One region of the Streptomyces sp. NPDC058985 genome, then DNA from elsewhere that is predicted to be linked to it. Evidence: riboswitches for the same ligand, from Rfam matches in the RefSeq annotation. Region 1 holds a riboswitch; the other holds the start of a gene.

Region 1 (8,495 bases):
CGACCCGTTTGGCGTGGTGCTGCCGGGGACCGGGTGAACACGGTGGTGTGAAGGCAGTCTCCCCGGCTGGTCCGGATCCGCAAGACCGCGAGCAGGACAGCGAACTGGCGGGGCGTCAGGCCCGGTTGAGGCCTTCAGGAAGCGAGGGGCGGGGTTCAGGTTCCCGTTTTCACGGCAGAAGCCCTGCTCGCCGCCCACCGTTGAAATCAACTCCGTTTGTTTCGTTGACATTTGACGCAGCAGCCACGATGTTGGGAGCGCTCCCATAACAGTCATGGAACTGGAAGGAGTTCCCCCACATGCGCAGACAATCTCCGTTGACCGGGCGTTCGCGGTCGTCCCTCCGTCGGCCCCTCCAGGCGCTCGTCATGCTGTTCGCCGTGGTCGCCGGCGCACTGACCTGGTCGGCCCCCGCCCAGGCTCACGGCACCATCGTCGGCCCCGCCTCCCGCGCGTACCAGTGCTGGAAGACGTGGGGCAGCAACCACACGAACCCGGCCATGCAGACTCAGGACCCCATGTGCTGGCAGGCCTGGCAGGCCAACAGCGACACCATGTGGAACTGGATGAGCGCCCTCCGCGACGGACTCGGCGGCCAGTTCCAGGCGCGGACCCCCGACGGGACGCTCTGCAGCAACAACCTCTCCAGGAACGCCAGCCTGGACAAGCCCGGGGAGTGGAAGACCACCACCGTCGGCGACAACTTCTCGGTGCACCTGTACGACCAGGCATCCCACGGTGCCGACTACTTCAAGGTCTACGTGAGCAAGCAGGGCTTCAACCCCAAGACCCAGAGCCTGGGCTGGGGCAACCTCGACTTCATCACGCAGACCGGCCGCTTCGCCCCGGCGCAGGACATCACGTTCCCCGTCCAGACCTCCGGCTACACCGGACACCACGTCGTGTTCGTGATCTGGCAGGCCTCGCACCTCGACCAGGCCTACATGTGGTGCAGCGACGTGAACTTCGGCTGAGCCGGGGAGCGCCGCACGCGGAACCGTGATTCCAAGGCCACGTGCCGGAGTGCCGAGCGCACTCCGGCACGTCGGACGTGATCCGGGGCCGCCGGTCCTGGTGAACTGGGGCGCCTGCTGAAGTTCTCGCCGGCAGCCTGTTGCACAGGAGCAGCAGTTGCGTGGGGCGCGCGGTGCGCGGCCGGTCGTCCGGGCGGGAGACGACGACCGTGACACAGCCCTCGCGGTCCCGCCTCAGATACACCTCGACCAGCGGGCTGAGACATGCGAACGCGCTGGTCAGGGCCGATCCGCCTAGCACTCGATGATGTTCACCGCCAGCCCGCCCCGGGCCGTCTCCTTGTACTTCACGGACATGTCGGCGCCGGTGTCCTTCATGGTCTTGATGACCTTGTCGAGGGAGACCTTGTGGGAGCCGTCGCCGCGCATCGCCATCCGGGCCGCCGTGACCGCCTTCACCGCGGCCATGCCGTTGCGCTCGATGCACGGGATCTGGACGAGGCCGCCGACCGGATCGCAGGTGAGACCGAGGTTGTGCTCCATGCCGATCTCGGCGGCGTTCTCCACCTGCTCGGGGGAGCCGCCGAGGACCTCGGCGAGGGCGCCGGCCGCCATCGAGCAGGCCGAGCCGACCTCGCCCTGGCAGCCGACCTCGGCGCCGGAGATGGAGGCGTTCTCCTTGAAGAGCATGCCGATCGCGCCGGCCGCGAGCAGGAAGCGGACCACGCCCTCCTCGTCGGCGCCGGGCACGAAGTTGACGTAATAGTGCAGCACGGCCGGGATGATGCCCGCCGCGCCGTTCGTCGGGGCGGTGACGACCCGGCCGCCGGCCGCGTTCTCCTCGTTCACGGCCATCGCGTAGAGGGTGATCCACTCCATGGCCAGGGCCGCCGGGTCGCCCTCGGAGCGCAGCTTGCGGGCGGTGTTGGCGGCGCGGCGGCGGACCTTCAGGCCGCCGGGGAGTATGCCCTCGCGGGACATGCCGCGGTTTACGCACTCCCGCATCACCCGCCAGATCTCCAGCAGGCCCGCGCGGATCTCGTCCTCGTCGCGCCAGGCCCGCTCGTTCTCCAGCATCAGGGCGGAGATCGACAGGCCGGTGTCCTGGGCCAGGCGCAGCAGCTCGTCGCCGGTGCGGAAGGGGTACTTGAGCACCGTGTCGTCGAGCACGATGCGGTCCGCGCCCACCGCGTCCTCGTCGACGACGAAGCCGCCGCCGACCGAGTAGTACGTCTTGGTCAGCACCTCGGCGCCCTCGGCGTCGTACGCCCACAGGGTCATGCCGTTGGCGTGGTAAGGGAGGGTCTCGCGGCGGTGCAGGACCATGTCGTCGTCGTAGGCGAAGGCGATCTCGTGCTCGCCGAGGAGGCGGATGCGGCCCGAGGACCTGATCGTCTCGACGCGGTCGTCGGCCGTCTCCACGTCCACCGTGCGCGGCGAGTCGCCCTCCAGGCCGAGCAGCACCGCCTTGGGGGTGCCGTGGCCGTGTCCGGTGGCGCCGAGCGAGCCGTACAGCTCGGCCCGGACGGAGGCGACGGAGTCCAGCAGCTCCTCGTTGCGCAGGCGGCGGGCGAACATGCGGGCCGCCCGCATCGGGCCGACCGTGTGCGAGCTCGACGGGCCGATGCCGATCGAGAACAGGTCGAAGACCGAGATGGCCACGGGGGTCTCCTCAGAACGGGGGTGGTGCGGAGGGTGGTGCTCGCGTACGGGGCGCCGGCTCGCTTGTGGCGGGCGCGGCGCCCCGGACGCGCGGTGTCTACTTGTTGTCCAGACCCGGGTACAGCGGGTGCTTGTCGGCCAGGGCCTTCACCCGGGCCGCCAGCGCCTTGGTGTCGTAGGACGGCTTCAGCGCCTCGGCGATCACGTCCGCGACCTCGGCGAAGTCCTCGGCCGTGAAGCCGCGGGTCGCCAGGGCCGGCGTACCGATGCGCAGCCCGGAGGTCACCATCGGCGGACGCGGGTCGTTCGGGACGGCGTTGCGGTTGACCGTGATGCCGACCTCGTGGAGGCGGTCCTCGGCCTGCTGGCCGTCCAGCTCGGAGTCGCGCAGGTCGACCAGGACCAGGTGGACGTCCGTGCCGCCGGTCAGGACCGACACGCCCGCCGCCTTCGCGTCGTCCCGCACCAGGCGCTCGGCCAGGATGCGGGCACCCTCCAGCGTACGGGTCTGGCGCTCCTTGAAGTCCTCGCTCGCGGCGACCTTGAAGGCGACGGCCTTGGCGGCGACCACGTGCTCCAGGGGGCCACCCTGCTGACCGGGGAAGACGGCGGAGTTGATCTTCTTGGCCAGGTCGGCCGTGGAGAGGATCACACCGCCGCGCGGGCCGCCCAGCGTCTTGTGCGTCGTGGTCGTCACGACGTGCGCGTGCGGCACCGGGTTCGGGTGCAGGCCCGCCGCGACCAGACCGGCGAAGTGCGCCATGTCGACCATGAGGTACGCGCCGACCTCGTCCGCGACCTTGCGGAACGCGGCGAAGTCCAGCTGACGCGGGTAGGCGGACCAGCCGGCGACGATCAGCTTGGGCCTGGTCTCCTTGGCGAGCCGCTCCACCTCGGCCATGTCGACCTGGCCGTCGTCACCGACGTGGTACGGGACGACGTTGTAGAGCTTGCCGGAGAAGTTGATCTTCATGCCGTGGGTCAGGTGCCCGCCGTGGGCGAGGTTCAGACCCATGATCGTGTCGCCGGGCTTGAGCAGCGCGAACATCGCGGCGGCGTTGGCCTGGGCGCCGGAGTGCGGCTGCACGTTGGCGTGCTCGGCGCCGAAGAGCTCCTTGACCCGGTCGATGGCGATCTGCTCGACCACGTCGACGTGCTCGCAGCCGCCGTAGTAGCGGCGGCCGGGGTAGCCCTCGGCGTACTTGTTGGTCAGGACCGAGCCCTGGGCCTCCATGACCGCGACGGGCGCGAAGTTCTCGGAGGCGATCATCTCCAGGGTGGACTGCTGGCGGTCCAGCTCGGCGTCGACGGCGGCGGCGACGTCGGGGTCGAGCTCGTGCAGGGGTGTGTTCAGAAGCGACATGCGTCCGTGACTCCTCAGGCGCCGGCGAATGCGGTGTACTCGTCGGCGGAGAGCAGGTCGCCCGGCTCGTCCGTGACCCGGACCTTGAACAGCCAGCCGCCCTCGAAGGGGGCGCTGTTCACCAGCGACGGGTCGTTGACGACGTCCTCGTTGATCTCGATGACCTCACCGGAGACGGGGGAGTACAGGTCGGAGACGGACTTGGTCGACTCCAGTTCGCCGCAGGTCTCGCCCGCGGACACCGAGTCGCCGACCTCGGGAAGCTGCACGAAGACGACGTCACCGAGCGCGTTGGCCGCGTGCTCCGTGATGCCGACCGTCGAGGCGCCGTCCTCGGCGGCCGACAGCCACTCGTGCTCCTTGCTGTAGCGCAGCTGCTGGGGGTTGCTCATGGCCTGGATTCTCCTGTACGCGGGTGACTGCTGATGAATGGGGGACTGCTGACACTGCCGTTGAGCAGCAAGGACACGCGCGGGTGGGCCGGTGGCCCTCCGCCCTCGGTGTCTACTTCTGGCGCTTGTAGAAGGGCAGTGCCACGACCTCGTACGGCTCGTGGCTGCCCCGGATGTCCACGCCCACACCCTCGGTCCCGGGTGCCGCGTGCGCCGCGTCGACGTACGCCATGGCGATCGGCTTGCCCAGCGTGGGGGAGGGGGCGCCGGAGGTGACCTCGCCGATCACCTCGCCGCCGGCGACGACCTGGTACCCGGCGCGCGGGACCCGGCGGCCCTCGGCGACCAGGCCGACCAGCACGCGGGGCGGGTTCTGCTCGGCCTCGGCGGCGGCCCCGGTCAGCGCGGCGCGCCCGACGAAGTCGCCCTCCTTCTCGAACTTCACCACCCGGCCGAGCCCGGCGTCGAAGGGCGTCAGGGAGGTGGTCAGCTCGTGCCCGTACAGCGGCATGCCCGCCTCCAGGCGGAGCGTGTCCCGGCAGGACAGGCCGCAGGGGACGAGGCCGACGCCCTCACCCGCCGCGGTCAGCGCCTGCCACAGCTCGACGGCGTGCTCCGGCTTCACGAACAGCTCGAAGCCGTCCTCGCCGGTGTAGCCGGTGCGCGCGATCAGCGCCGGGACACCGGCCACCGTGCCGGGCAGACCGGCGTAGTACTTCAGGCCGTCCAGGTCGGCGTCGGTGAGGCTCTTGAGGATGCCCGGGGACTCGGGGCCCTGCACGGCGAGCAGCGCGTAGGCGTCGCGGTCGTCGCGCACCTCGGCGTCGAAGCCGGCCGCCCGCTCGGTCAGCGCGTCGAGCACGGTCTGCGCGTTGGAGGCGTTGGCGACCACCATGTACTCGGCGTCCGCCAGGCGGTAGACGATCAGGTCGTCCAGGATGCCGCCGTCCTCGCGGCAGATCATGGTGTAGCGGGCGCGGCCCGGCTTCACGCCGCCGATGTTGCCGACCAGCGCGAAGTCAAGCAGCGCGGCGGCCTGCGGCCCGGTGACGGTGATCTCGCCCATGTGCGAGAGGTCGAAGAGACCGGCCCGGGTGCGCACCGCGACGTGCTCGTCACGTTCGGAGGCGTAGCGCAGGGGCATGTCCCAGCCGGCGAAGTCGGTCATCGTCGCGCCCAGCGCGCGATGGGTGGCGTCGAGCGCGGTACGGCGGGTGTTCGAACTGCTCATCGGTCGGTCGTCTCCCAGGACAGGACGGCACGGGCGAGGTCGGTCCTCCCCATCTGTCATCGGAACCTGAGAGGTTCGCCACGACCACCGGAGTACGGCGATCAGGGCTTGCACCTTGGGTGGGGCAGCCGTCGGGCGGCGGCCCGCTTTTCAGATGTGCCTCGCCCGCGCGGTAACGGGGGCCTGAGAGATTCAAGGGAGGGACTTGCTCCTTCGGCGCCCCGGCGTGGCCGGGGACTCTCCCGCGCGGATTCAAACGGCCGGTATGCAGTTGGCGCCGCCATCATTGCACGACCGGCCGATTCGTGGCAGACCGTGATCTGTAACCGGCTTGTGGCAGTAAGCGAACGAAAACGCGAGACCAGCGCATTACCTTCTCTTTACACTCGACGGGGATGGGAACTCGTGAACCGCCCCAGGGGAGACGATCACGGTGAACAGGACCACGGCCTACGCCACGACCTCGGGTCTCGCGCTGCCCGAGCAGCCCTCCGCCCCGGCCCCGCAGTCGTGCGCCGAACGGCCCGCGCCCGTCGTCCGCGACCTGCGCGAGCGGGACGGGCGCAGCCCGCACGCCCTGCTCTTCGGGCCCCGGGACCTGGTGGTGATCACCGGCCTGCCCGGCAGCGGCAAGTCCACCCTGATGGCGCGCACCGTGCGCGGCCCGCGCATCGACTCCCAGGACATGCGCGACCGCTGGGAGCGCCGCATGCCGGGCTTCCTGCCGTACGCGCTCTACCGCCCCCTGGTCCGCCTCGCCCACTACGCGGGGCTCCGCAAGGCGCTGCGCTCCGGCGAGGGCGTCGTCGTGCACGACTGCGGCACACAGTCCTGGGTGCGCGGCTGGCTGGCCCGGGAGGCCCGCCGCCGCGACGGCACCCTGCACCTGCTGATCCTCGACGTCGGCGTCGACCAGGCCCTGGCCGGACAGCGCGAGCGCGGCCGCGGCGTCTCGCGGTACGCGTTCCTGCGGCACCGCGCGGCCAACTCCCGCCTGCTGCGCGCCGTGACCGGGGGCGCCCTGCCCGCCGGCTGCGCCTCGGCGATCGTCCTGGACCGGGCGGCCGCGGACACCCTCCGCCGCATCGCCTTCACCGGATGACGGACCGCGGGGAGCTGGGCCGAACGGGTTAGCCTTTTCAGCCAGGACAGCGGTACCAGGCAGGCGGTAGGCAGATGGACTTCCCCGGGTTCCCGGCACAGGCACACCCCCACCCGCACGGCGGTTGGCCCGGCAACGAGCTGGAGGAGGTGCTCTCCGCCTCCCTCGGCATACCGGGCGCCGGCGGGCGGATCGTGGAGGTGCTCGGCCGCAGCTTCCTCTGGATCCCCCTGCCGAACGGCGGCGGCCCGCACAGCGGCCCCCTCGACCTGCCCTCCCTGGAGATCGACGGCCAGGCCTACGTGCCGGTCTTCAGCTCCGAGGAGCAGCTCCGCCAGATCGCCGGGGCGCAGATGGCGTACACCGTCGCCCCGGCCGCGGAGTTCGCCCGCGGTCTGCCCCCGCAGGTCGGCATCGCCGTGAACCCGGAGGGCGTGGTCGGCATCCCGCTGCCGCCGCCCGCCGTGGCCGAGCTGTGCCGGGCCGGCCGCACCCCGCTGGACGGGCCCGCGTCCGGCGGCCGGGTCCGCCTCTTCGAGCCGGACTGGCAGGACGACCCGGTGGACTTCCTCGCCGCGGCCTCCGCCGAGTTCGCCGCCACCGGCGTGGTGCGCACCGCCCGCCGCTGCCTGGCCGCCGTCGAGACCGCCGACCCGGCCCTGTTCGTCGGCGTCGAACTCACCCACTGGGAGGGTGACGCCCGAGCCCTCCCCCTGGACGCCCTGGGCCGAGCCCTCACCGCCGCCCCGCCGAAGTGGCCGGTCAACCTGGTCCTCCTGGAGGCCGCCCAGGACCCGGTCTGCGACTGGATGAGGGACAGGGTCCGCCCCTTCTACGACCGGGACTTGTAAACGTCTACGACCGGGACTTGCAGACGCCGGTCAGGACGGCGCCGCCCAGGGGCGCGGAGCTGTGACATGTGCGGCTCCGCCGCGTGGGCGCGACAAGCCACGACGGCGCCGCACCCGCAGGACGACCGCGCCCCCCGAGCTGATAGGCGCCCCCCACCCCGCGGAGCCTTAAGCTGTTTCCACGACCGGGAACTTCCAGAAAGGGCCACAGACGTGAGCGCCAGCGGCACCACGACCGGGCAGGTCGAGAACATGCTGCGCCAGGTGACGCCCGGGCGTTACGACGCCTACGAGGCCCTGCTGCGCGCGCTCGCCACCCCCACCTCCGGCCAGGTCTGGATGCTGCTGTGGCAGGGCCAGGCCGGCTCCCCGGACGCCCAGTACGGAAACATGGAGGTCGAGGGCTACGGCTACGCGCCGTGCGTCACCTCCGCCCAGGAGCTGTCCGCCAGCGGCTGGAACAGGTCGTACGAGGTGGTCGACGGCCTGGAGGCGGCCCGCGCCCTCTACCCGGACCACTTCGGCCTCTGGCTCAACCCGCACGCCCCCGGCGGCGGCGTCGGCGTCCCCTGGCCGGACCTGCGCCGGATCGCCTCCGGCCTGGACCGCCAGCCCGCCGGACCCCTGCGGCTGTCCGAACCGGCCATCGAGATCCCCCAGTTCTACGCCCTGCTCACGCAGAACGCCCACCGCACCCCGGCGGTCCGCGCGTTGCGCCGCGCCTGGGTGCAGCCGGCGCTCGGGGCGCCGTACCTCGCCATCGGTCTCGAGGTCTACGACACCTCCCCGCCGGCCGTCGACGCGGTGCGCGCGATGATGCAGCAGTCCGTCGGCGCGGTGCCGGACGGGCTCCCGGTGTCGACGGTGGCGATGACCGACCTCCACGACCCGGTCGCCATGTGGCTGCGCGCCCGCGCCCG
Region 2 (8,495 bases), on a different contig from region 1:
CAAGTCCGTGAGCGTGGACGGGAACAAGATCAACGCGCCCTATCGTTTCCAGGTCATCGGCAAGCCGCAGGACCTCGAACCGGCTCTCAACATTCCTGGAGGCGTGGTGCAGACTCTGGAAAAGGAACAGGCCACCGTTACTGTTGAGCGGTCGAGCAAGATCGTCGTGGACGCCTTGCGAGCGGCGGAGCGGCCTGACTACGCTCGGTCGTCCTCCCAGTGAACCGGCGGTGCATGGGGGACGTCCGGCTAGGGCATGAGGTTGCGGGGGGTCGGCGCACCGATTGGGTGGTGCGTGGTGGAAACTGTCTGGTGGAGACGGACGTTGTGAAGATGTCCGGGTCGGTCAGTACGGTCAGTCAGGGTTCGTCCTGCCCCACGGGCGGGTCTGTTTCGGTCAAGGGGAATCGCCCGTGAAGTTGTTTGCGAAGTTGTTCGGCAAGAGCGCGCGAGAGGGCAGCGACAACGCCACCGCCCGCCATCGCGCCCAGCCCGACGCGGAGGGCCGACGCCCGATGTTCCGGGACCAGGTGGGTGGTCCGGGCGGTGACATTCCCGGTGGTCAGGGCGCGCCGTCTGTTGACCCTGCACAGTCCGGCGGCATAGGTTTCGGGCAGCCGTCAACCTCAGGTGCGGGTGGAGGGTTCAGCCCCGATCCGTACGCGTCGAACGCCCCGGCGGGGCAGCCGCGGCAGGAGGATCCGTCCATGTCGGCCCTGGTGTGTACGAGGTGCGGCAACCGCAACGCGGAGAACAGCCGCTTCTGCTCCAACTGCGGTGCGCCGCTGCGTGCCGGCGCGGTTCCGGAGCGTGCCTCCGAGACGACCTCCACGATCTCCATCTCCGGTCTCGAGGCCTACGACGCCGAGGTCACCGGTCAGACCGCGGTCCCGGCGCTCTCGCCCGAGGCGCAGGCGGCCGTGGACGCGCTGCCGCTCGGCTCCGCGCTCCTGGTCGTGCGCCGCGGTCCGAACTCGGGCAGCCGCTTCCTGCTGGACGGTGAGCTGACCACCGCCGGGCGTCACCCGCAGAGCGACATCTTCCTGGACGACGTGACGGTCTCGCGCCGGCACGTGGAGTTCCGCCGCAGTCCGGACGGATCCTTCACGGTCGCCGACGTGGGCAGCCTGAACGGTACGTACGTCAACCGGGAGCGCATCGACCAGGTCGCCCTGTCGAACGGTGACGAGGTGCAGATCGGCAAGTACCGGCTGGTGTTCTACGCGAGCCAGCGGGGTTACTGACCCGAACCTCCAGGGAAGGTCCATGCTGCATACACCGAGCGGCGGTGCCGGTCACGGCGCCGCCGCCACGGACAGTGGGCTGATGAGCATCGGCACGGTGCTGAACGTGCTGCGTGACGAGTTCCCCGACATCAGCATCTCCAAGATCCGCTTCCTGGAGTCCGAGGGCCTCGTCGAGCCGCGGCGGACCCCGGCCGGGTACCGCAAGTTCAGCGCGCACGACGTGGAGCGTCTGGGCCGGGTGCTGCGGATGCAGCGGGACCACTATCTGCCGCTCAAGGTCATCCGTGAGCACCTGGACGCGGTGGAGCGCGGTGAGGCGGTGTCGCTGCCCACGGTCGGCCGGCAGCGGGACGGGGAGGCGGCGCCGGACCCCCTCGAGAGCCCTGCCGTCGCCCGGATCGGACGGGACGAGCTGCTCGCCGCGGCCGGGATCGACGCCCAGGAGCTGAAGGAGTGGGAGTCCTACGGGCTCCTCGCCCCTCTGCCCGACGGGGCGTACGACGCCGAGGCGGTCACCGTGGCGTCGCTGGTGACGCAGCTGGGGCGCTTCGGGATCGAGCCGCGGCACCTGCGGGTGATGAAGGCCGCCGCCGACCGGGACGCCGGGCTGGTGGACCAGGTGGTCGCCCCGCTGAAACGACACCGCAACCCCCAGACCAGGGCACACGCGGAAGCGCGTACCAAGGAGCTGGCGGGTCTGGCGGTGAGGCTGCACGCGGCGCTGGTACAGACCGCGCTCGGCGTGCGGCTTCCCTGAAACACGCCTGTTCGGAGCCCCGGATCGCCCAGCCGATCCCGGCCCGACTACCCAAACGTCCCGGGCACGGCCTAGGGTTGCTGTGTGAACGAGCTCGATGTCGTAGGTGTCCGGGTCGAGATGCCCTCCAACCAACCGATCGTGCTGCTGCGCGAGGTGGGAGGCGACCGCTACCTTCCCATCTGGATCGGACCGGGTGAGGCGACGGCGATCGCCTTCGCCCAGCAGGGCATGGCTCCGGCACGGCCGCTGACCCACGACCTGTTCAAGGACGTGCTGGAAGCCGTCGGCCAGGAGCTCACCGAGGTGCGCATCACCGACCTGCGCGACGGGGTGTTCTACGCCGAGCTGGTCTTCGCCAGCGGCGTCGAGGTCAGCGCCAGGCCCTCCGACGCCATAGCGCTGGCCCTGCGCACCGGAACGCCGATCTACGGCAGCGACACGGTCCTCGACGACGCGGGCATCGCGATCCCGGACGAGCAGGAGGACGAGGTGGAGAAGTTCCGCGAGTTCCTCGACCAGATCTCGCCGGAGGACTTCGGGACGAGCAACCAGTAGGGTTTCCCCGAATCGGGGCACGCGAAACCACTCTTAGGGTGATTATCACTCGGCGTGCCGAGTGTGGCGATCGTTGACGCACCCTTGGTGACTGCCTACCTTCGAGGAGGCAGGTCAAGGACGGAGGTCGGCGTGAGGATCAGCGGCGACGGTACGGCTGGGGGTGGCCCCGGGTTCGGTCCCGGGGCAAGTGGTCCGTACCCTCCCCAGGACTCTCGGCTCCGCTCGGGCGGGGGGTACGCGCAGCAGGCCGGCGCGCCCGATTCCGCTCCGCAGCGGCCGGCCGCCGTGCCGACCAGCGGAGGGGCGGCGTCCATGACGTCCGAGGAGATCGGCTACCGCGGGCCGACGGCCTGCGCGGCCGCCGGCATCACCTACCGGCAGCTCGACTACTGGGCCCGTACGGGGCTCGTCGAGCCCAGTGTGCGGCCGGCCCACGGGTCGGGCACACAGCGCCTGTACAGCTTCCGCGACGTGGTCGTGCTGAAGATCGTCAAACGCTTCCTCGACACCGGGGTGTCCCTCCAGAACATCCGGACCGCCGTCCAGCACCTGCGGGAGCGCGGTTTCCGTGACCTGGAGCGGATGACGATGATGAGCGACGGCGCCACGGTCTACGAGTGCACCTCGCCCGACGAGGTGCACGCCCTGCTCCAGGGCGGCCAGGGCATCTTCGGGATCGCCGTCGGCGTGGTCTGGCGGGACGTCGAGAGCGCCCTGTCCCAGCTGCACGGAGAGCGGATCGACACCGGGGAGACCCTGGTCGGGCACAATCCGGCGGACGAGCTGGCGCGACGCCGCAACAGGGCGGTCTGAGCGGCGCCGGTCCGCCCGGCGCGCGGGCCGACCGCTGGCGGCCGCATTGTCAGTGGCGTAGGGCAGCATCGGAGATGTGAGAACCGCGCCCACGATCCTGCATCTCGACATGGATGCCTTCTTCGCCTCGGTGGAGCAGGCGTCCAAGCCGAGTCTGCGCGGGAAGGCCGTGGTGGTGGGCGGCCTGGGGCCGCGGGGTGTCGTCGCCACCTGCTCGTACGAGGCGCGCGTCTTCGGCGTCCACTCGGCGATGCCCATGGGCCAGGCCAGGCGGCTGGCGCCCAACGCCGCCTATCTCGTCCCGCGGTTCGAGCTGTACCGGTCGATCAGCGAACAGGTGATGCGGCTGCTCAGGGAGTTGTCGCCGCTGGTGGAGCCGCTGAGCCTGGACGAGGCGTTCGTGGACCTGGAGGCCGGGGGGACGGCCTGGGACGCGGCGTCGGCGCGGCTGGCCGGGACGAAGCTGCGCACGGACATCCGAGCCGTCACGGGCCTCACCGGATCCGTGGGACTGGCCGCCTCCAAGATGCTGGCCAAGATCGCCTCCGAGGAGGCCAAGCCCGACGGGCTGGTCCTGATCCCGCCGGGGACGGAGCGGGCCATGCTGGAGCCCATGTCCGTGCGGACCCTGCCCGGCGTCGGCCCGGCGACCGGCGACCACCTGCGCCGGGCCGGCATCACCACCGTCGGGGAGCTGGCCGAGGCGGGCGAGGACGAGTTGGTGCGGCTGGTGGGCAAGGCGCACGGACACGGCCTGTACGCCATGGCCCTGGCGCTCGACGAGCGGCCCGTCGTGGCCGAGCGGGAGACCAAGTCCGTGTCGGTCGAGGACACCTACGACGTGGACATCCACGACCGGGTGCGGGTCGGCGTGGAGGTGGGCCGGCTGGCCGACCGGTGCGTGCGCCGGCTGCGCGCTTCCGGGCTGTCCGGGCGGACCATCGTGCTCAAGGTGCGCAGATACGACTTCTCCACGCTGACGCGCTCCGAGACGCTCCGCGGGCCCACGGACGACCCGGCGGTGGTGCGGGAGGCCGCCGCCCGGCTGCTGGACTCGGTGGACACCACGGGGGGTGTGCGGCTGCTCGGGGTCGGCGTCAGCGGCCTGGCCGACTACACGCAGGAGGACCTGTTCGCGCAGGCGGCGGGGGGCGGGGCCGAGGGCCCGGCCGAGGAGCCGGAGACCGAGCCCGCCGCGGAGCACCGCCCGGCGGCACCCGCGGAGCGCCGCTGGCCGTCGGGGCACGACGTGCGGCACGCGCGGTTCGGGCACGGGTGGGTCCAGGGGAGCGGGCTGGGGAGGGTTACCGTGCGCTTCGAGACGCCGTACTCGCGGACCGGGCGGGTGCGGACCTTTCCGATGGACGACCCGGAGCTGACGCCCGCGGATCCGCTGCCGCTGGTTCCGTCCGGGACGCTAAGACCCGAAGGCCCGGCCAGACCGGTGGCCGGCTGACCGTGCCGTGCGTCCCGTACGTGCCGCGTCCGTCGTGGGGGCGGAGCGTCAGGCCTCCTCGTTGCCCTTGCCCGCCAGCTTGCCGAAGTCGTGATCGGGGAGCGGGGGAGCGGCGGCCACGTCGAGGCCGTAGTGGTGGTACAGCTGGAGTTCCTGTTCCGGCGAGAGGTGGCGGCCGACGCCGAAGTCCGGTGCCTCCTTGATCAGCGCCCGGTCGAAGGGCACGCGCAGGGTGCCCTCGACCAGCTCGCTGGGCTCCAGGGGTACGAAGGCGTCCCTGCTGAAGAGGCCCGTGCGGATGGCCGCCCACTCGGGCACGCCGGTGGCATCGTCGAGGTACACCTCGTCCACGGTGCCGATCCTGGTGCCGTCGCGGTCGAACGCCTTGCGGCCTATCAGGTTCCGCGGGTCGATGTCAGTACGCACGGGCCCTCCACTTGGTCACCACTTGGTCGCACTGGGGTCGCACACCAGCCGCCGAAATCATCCGTAAGTACTACAAAAAACTACATATGGCCGGTCGGCCACTCGAAGGTCCGTGCAGCGGGCTCGCTGGTACGCTGGCAAACGGCTGCTGACCCCGCGCGGGAGAGTCCTCCGGACACCATCGGAGGCGCCGAAGGAGCAAATCCTCCCCGGAATCTCTCAGGCTCACGTACCGCACGGACGAGGTCACTCTGGAAAGCAGAGCGGGTGTCGACGGCTTCCGCTCTCACCGACGGTGAAAGCCGGGACGCCCTCGGGCCGCCCCGGTGAAGCTCTCAGGTTGAGATGACAGAGGGGGAGGCCGTCCGGGTACCCGCGCCGTGGTGCCCCTCGAAGGTCGTCAGACCAGGAGGCCTCCGCAATGACCGCCCACCGCACTCCGCTCACCGCACTCGAACAGGCAGCGCCGTTCGAGCAGCGCCACATCGGCCCCGACCACGAGGCCCGGGCCAAGATGCTCGCGCAGGTCGGTTACGGTTCGCTCGACGAGCTGACGGCCGCCGCGGTGCCGGATGTGATCAAGAACGCCGACGCGCTGGACCTGCCGGGCGCGCGCTCCGAGGCCGAGGTGCTGGCCGAGCTGCGCTCGCTGGCCGACCGCAACCAGGTCCTGGACTCCATGATCGGCCTCGGTTACTACGGCACCTTCACCCCGCCGGTCATCCTGCGCAACGTCATGGAGAACCCCTCCTGGTACACCGCGTACACGCCGTACCAGCCCGAGATCTCCCAGGGCCGCCTGGAGGCCCTGCTCAACTTCCAGACCATGGTCGCCGAGCTGACCGGCCTGCCCACCTCCGGCGCCTCCCTGCTGGACGAGGGCACCGCCGCCGCCGAGGCGATGGCGCTCTCCCGGCGCATGGGCAAGAACAAGAAGGGCCTCTTCCTGGTCGACGCGGACGTGCTGCCGCAGACCATCGCCGTGATCCAGACCCGTGCCGAGCCGACCGGCGTCGAGGTCGTCGTCGCCGACCTGAGCGAGGGCATCCCGGCCGAGGTGGCCGAGCGGGAGATCAACGGCGTCCTGCTCCAGTACCCGGGCGCCTCCGGTGCCGTACGCGACATCAAGCCGGTCGTCGAGCGGGCGCACGAGCTGGGCGCGCTCGTCACCGTCGCCGCCGACCTGCTCGCCCTCACCCTGCTCACCTCGCCCGGCGAGCTGGGCGCGGACATCGCCGTCGGCACCACCCAGCGCTTCGGTGTGCCGATGGGCTTCGGCGGGCCGCACGCCGGCTACATGGCCGTGCACGAGAAGTTCGCGCGGAGCCTGCCCGGCCGCTTGGTCGGCGTCTCCGTGGACGCGGACGGCAACAAGGCCTACCGCTTGGCCCTGCAGACCCGCGAGCAGCACATCCGCCGCGAGAAGGCCACCAGCAACATCTGCACCGCCCAGGTGCTGCTCGCCGTCATGGCCGGCATGTACGCCGTCTACCACGGTCCCGAGGGCCTGCGGGCCATCGCCCGGCGCACCCACCGGTACGCTTCGATCACCGCCGCGGGCCTCGCCGCGGGCGGCGTCGAGATCGTCCACGGCGCCTACTTCGACACCGTCACCGCGCGGGTGCCCGGCCGGGCCGACGCGATCGTGCACGCCGCCCGCGAGAACGGCATCAACCTGCGGCTCGTCGACGCCGACCACGTCTCCTTCGCCTGCGACGAGACCACCACGCGCGCCCAGGTCGGCGGCGTGTGGCACGCCTTCGGCGTCGAGGGCGACATCGAGGCGCTGGACGCGGAGACCGCGGAGACGCTCCCCGAGGCCCGGCTGCGCACCGACGAGTTCCTGACCCACCCGGTCTTCCACCAGCACCGCTCCGAGACGGCGATGCTGCGCTACCTGCGCCGCCTCGCCGACCGGGACTACGCGCTGGACCGCGGCATGATCCCGCTGGGCTCCTGCACCATGAAGCTCAACGCCACCACCGAGATGGAGCCGGTCACCTGGTCCGAGTTCGGCGCGCTGCACCCCTTCGCGCCCGCCGAGCAGGCGCAGGGCTACCTGACCCTCATCCGTGAGCTGGAGGAGCGGCTCGCGGAGGTCACCGGGTACGACAAGGTCTCGCTGCAGCCCAACGCCGGGTCGCAGGGCGAGTTCGCGGGCCTGCTCGCCGTACGCGGGTACCACCGGGCCAACGGCGACGAGCAGCGCACCGTCTGCCTCATCCCGTCGTCCGCGCACGGCACCAACGCGGCCAGCGCCGTGATGGCCGGCATGAAGGTCGTCGTCGTCCGGACCGCCGAGGACGGCGAGATCGACGTCGAGGACCTGCGCGCCAAGATCGAGCAGCACCGCGACGAGCTGGCCGTGCTGATGATCACGTACCCGTCCACGCACGGTGTCTTCGAGGAGCACGTGGCCGACATCTGCGGCCGGGTGCACGACGCCGGCGGTCAGGTCTACGTGGACGGCGCCAACCTCAACGCCCTGGTCGGCCTCGCCAAGCCCGGCCACTTCGGCGGCGACGTCTCCCATCTGAACCTGCACAAGACGTTCTGCATCCCGCACGGCGGCGGCGGTCCCGGCGTCGGCCCGGTGGCCGTACGGTCGCACCTGGCGCCGTACCTGCCCAACCACCCGATGCAGCCCGCGGCAGGCCCGCAGACGGGCGTCGGGCCCATCTCCGCGGCGCCCTGGGGGTCGGCCGGCATCCTGCCGATCTCCTGGTCGTACGTGCGGCTGATGGGCGGCGAGGGCCTCAAGCGCGCCACGCAGGTGGCCGTGCTGTCCGCCAACTACATCGCCAAGCGGCTGGAACCGCACTTCCCGGTGCTGTACACCGGCCCCGGCGGGCTGGTCGCGCACGAATGCATCATCGACCTGCGCCCGCTGACCAAGGCGACCGGCGTGAGCGTCGACGACGTCGCCAAGCGGCTGATCGACTACGGCTTCCACGCGCCGACGATGTCCTTCCCGGTGGCCGGCACGCTGATGATCGAGCCGACCGAGTCCGAGGACCTGGCCGAGCTGGACCGGTTCTGCGAGGCGATGATCGCCATCCGCGCGGAGATCGAGAAGGTCGGCTCCGGCGCCTGGCCCGCCGACGACAACCCGCTCGGGAGCGCGCCGCACACCGCCGCGGCCCTGGGCGGTGTCTGGGAGCACGCGTACACGCGCGAGGAGGCCGTCTTCCCGGCCGGGGTGTCCGCCGCCGACAAGTACTGGCCGCCGGTGCGC

Evidence for each region. A riboswitch is a leader RNA that binds a small molecule or an ion and turns the genes downstream of it on or off. The one in region 1 is predicted to bind glycine.
Region 2: linked by a shared signal. The riboswitch ahead of gcvP (aminomethyl-transferring glycine dehydrogenase) and the one ahead of gcvT (glycine cleavage system aminomethyltransferase GcvT) in region 1 are both predicted to bind glycine.

Annotation. Positions count from the first base shown of each region.
Region 1 is NZ_JBHYJX010000060.1:6,898-15,392, reverse strand. Features, by position in the region: gene ACFW01_RS34415 (lytic polysaccharide monooxygenase) at 369-974, shown strand; gene ACFW01_RS34410 (L-serine ammonia-lyase) at 1,269-2,636, opposite strand; gene glyA (serine hydroxymethyltransferase) at 2,734-3,999, opposite strand; gene gcvH (glycine cleavage system protein GcvH) at 4,014-4,391, opposite strand; gene gcvT (glycine cleavage system aminomethyltransferase GcvT) at 4,504-5,622, opposite strand; glycine riboswitch at 5,783-5,877, opposite strand; gene ACFW01_RS34390 (AAA family ATPase) at 6,056-6,724, shown strand; gene ACFW01_RS34385 (enhanced serine sensitivity protein SseB C-terminal domain-containing protein) at 6,799-7,575, shown strand; gene ACFW01_RS34380 (enhanced serine sensitivity protein SseB C-terminal domain-containing protein) at 7,789-8,495, shown strand, end outside.
Region 2 is NZ_JBHYJX010000021.1:5,577-14,071, forward strand. Features, by position in the region: gene ACFW01_RS19675 (DUF881 domain-containing protein) at 1-223, shown strand, start outside; gene ACFW01_RS19680 (FHA domain-containing protein) at 285-1,244, shown strand; gene ACFW01_RS19685 (MerR family transcriptional regulator) at 1,267-2,004, shown strand; gene ACFW01_RS19690 (bifunctional nuclease family protein) at 2,089-2,562, shown strand; gene ACFW01_RS19695 (MerR family transcriptional regulator) at 2,695-3,378, shown strand; partial or broken gene ACFW01_RS19700 (DNA polymerase IV) at 3,455-4,928, shown strand; gene ACFW01_RS19705 (PRC-barrel domain-containing protein) at 4,883-5,260, opposite strand; glycine riboswitch at 5,410-5,505, shown strand; gene gcvP (aminomethyl-transferring glycine dehydrogenase) at 5,682-8,495, shown strand, end outside.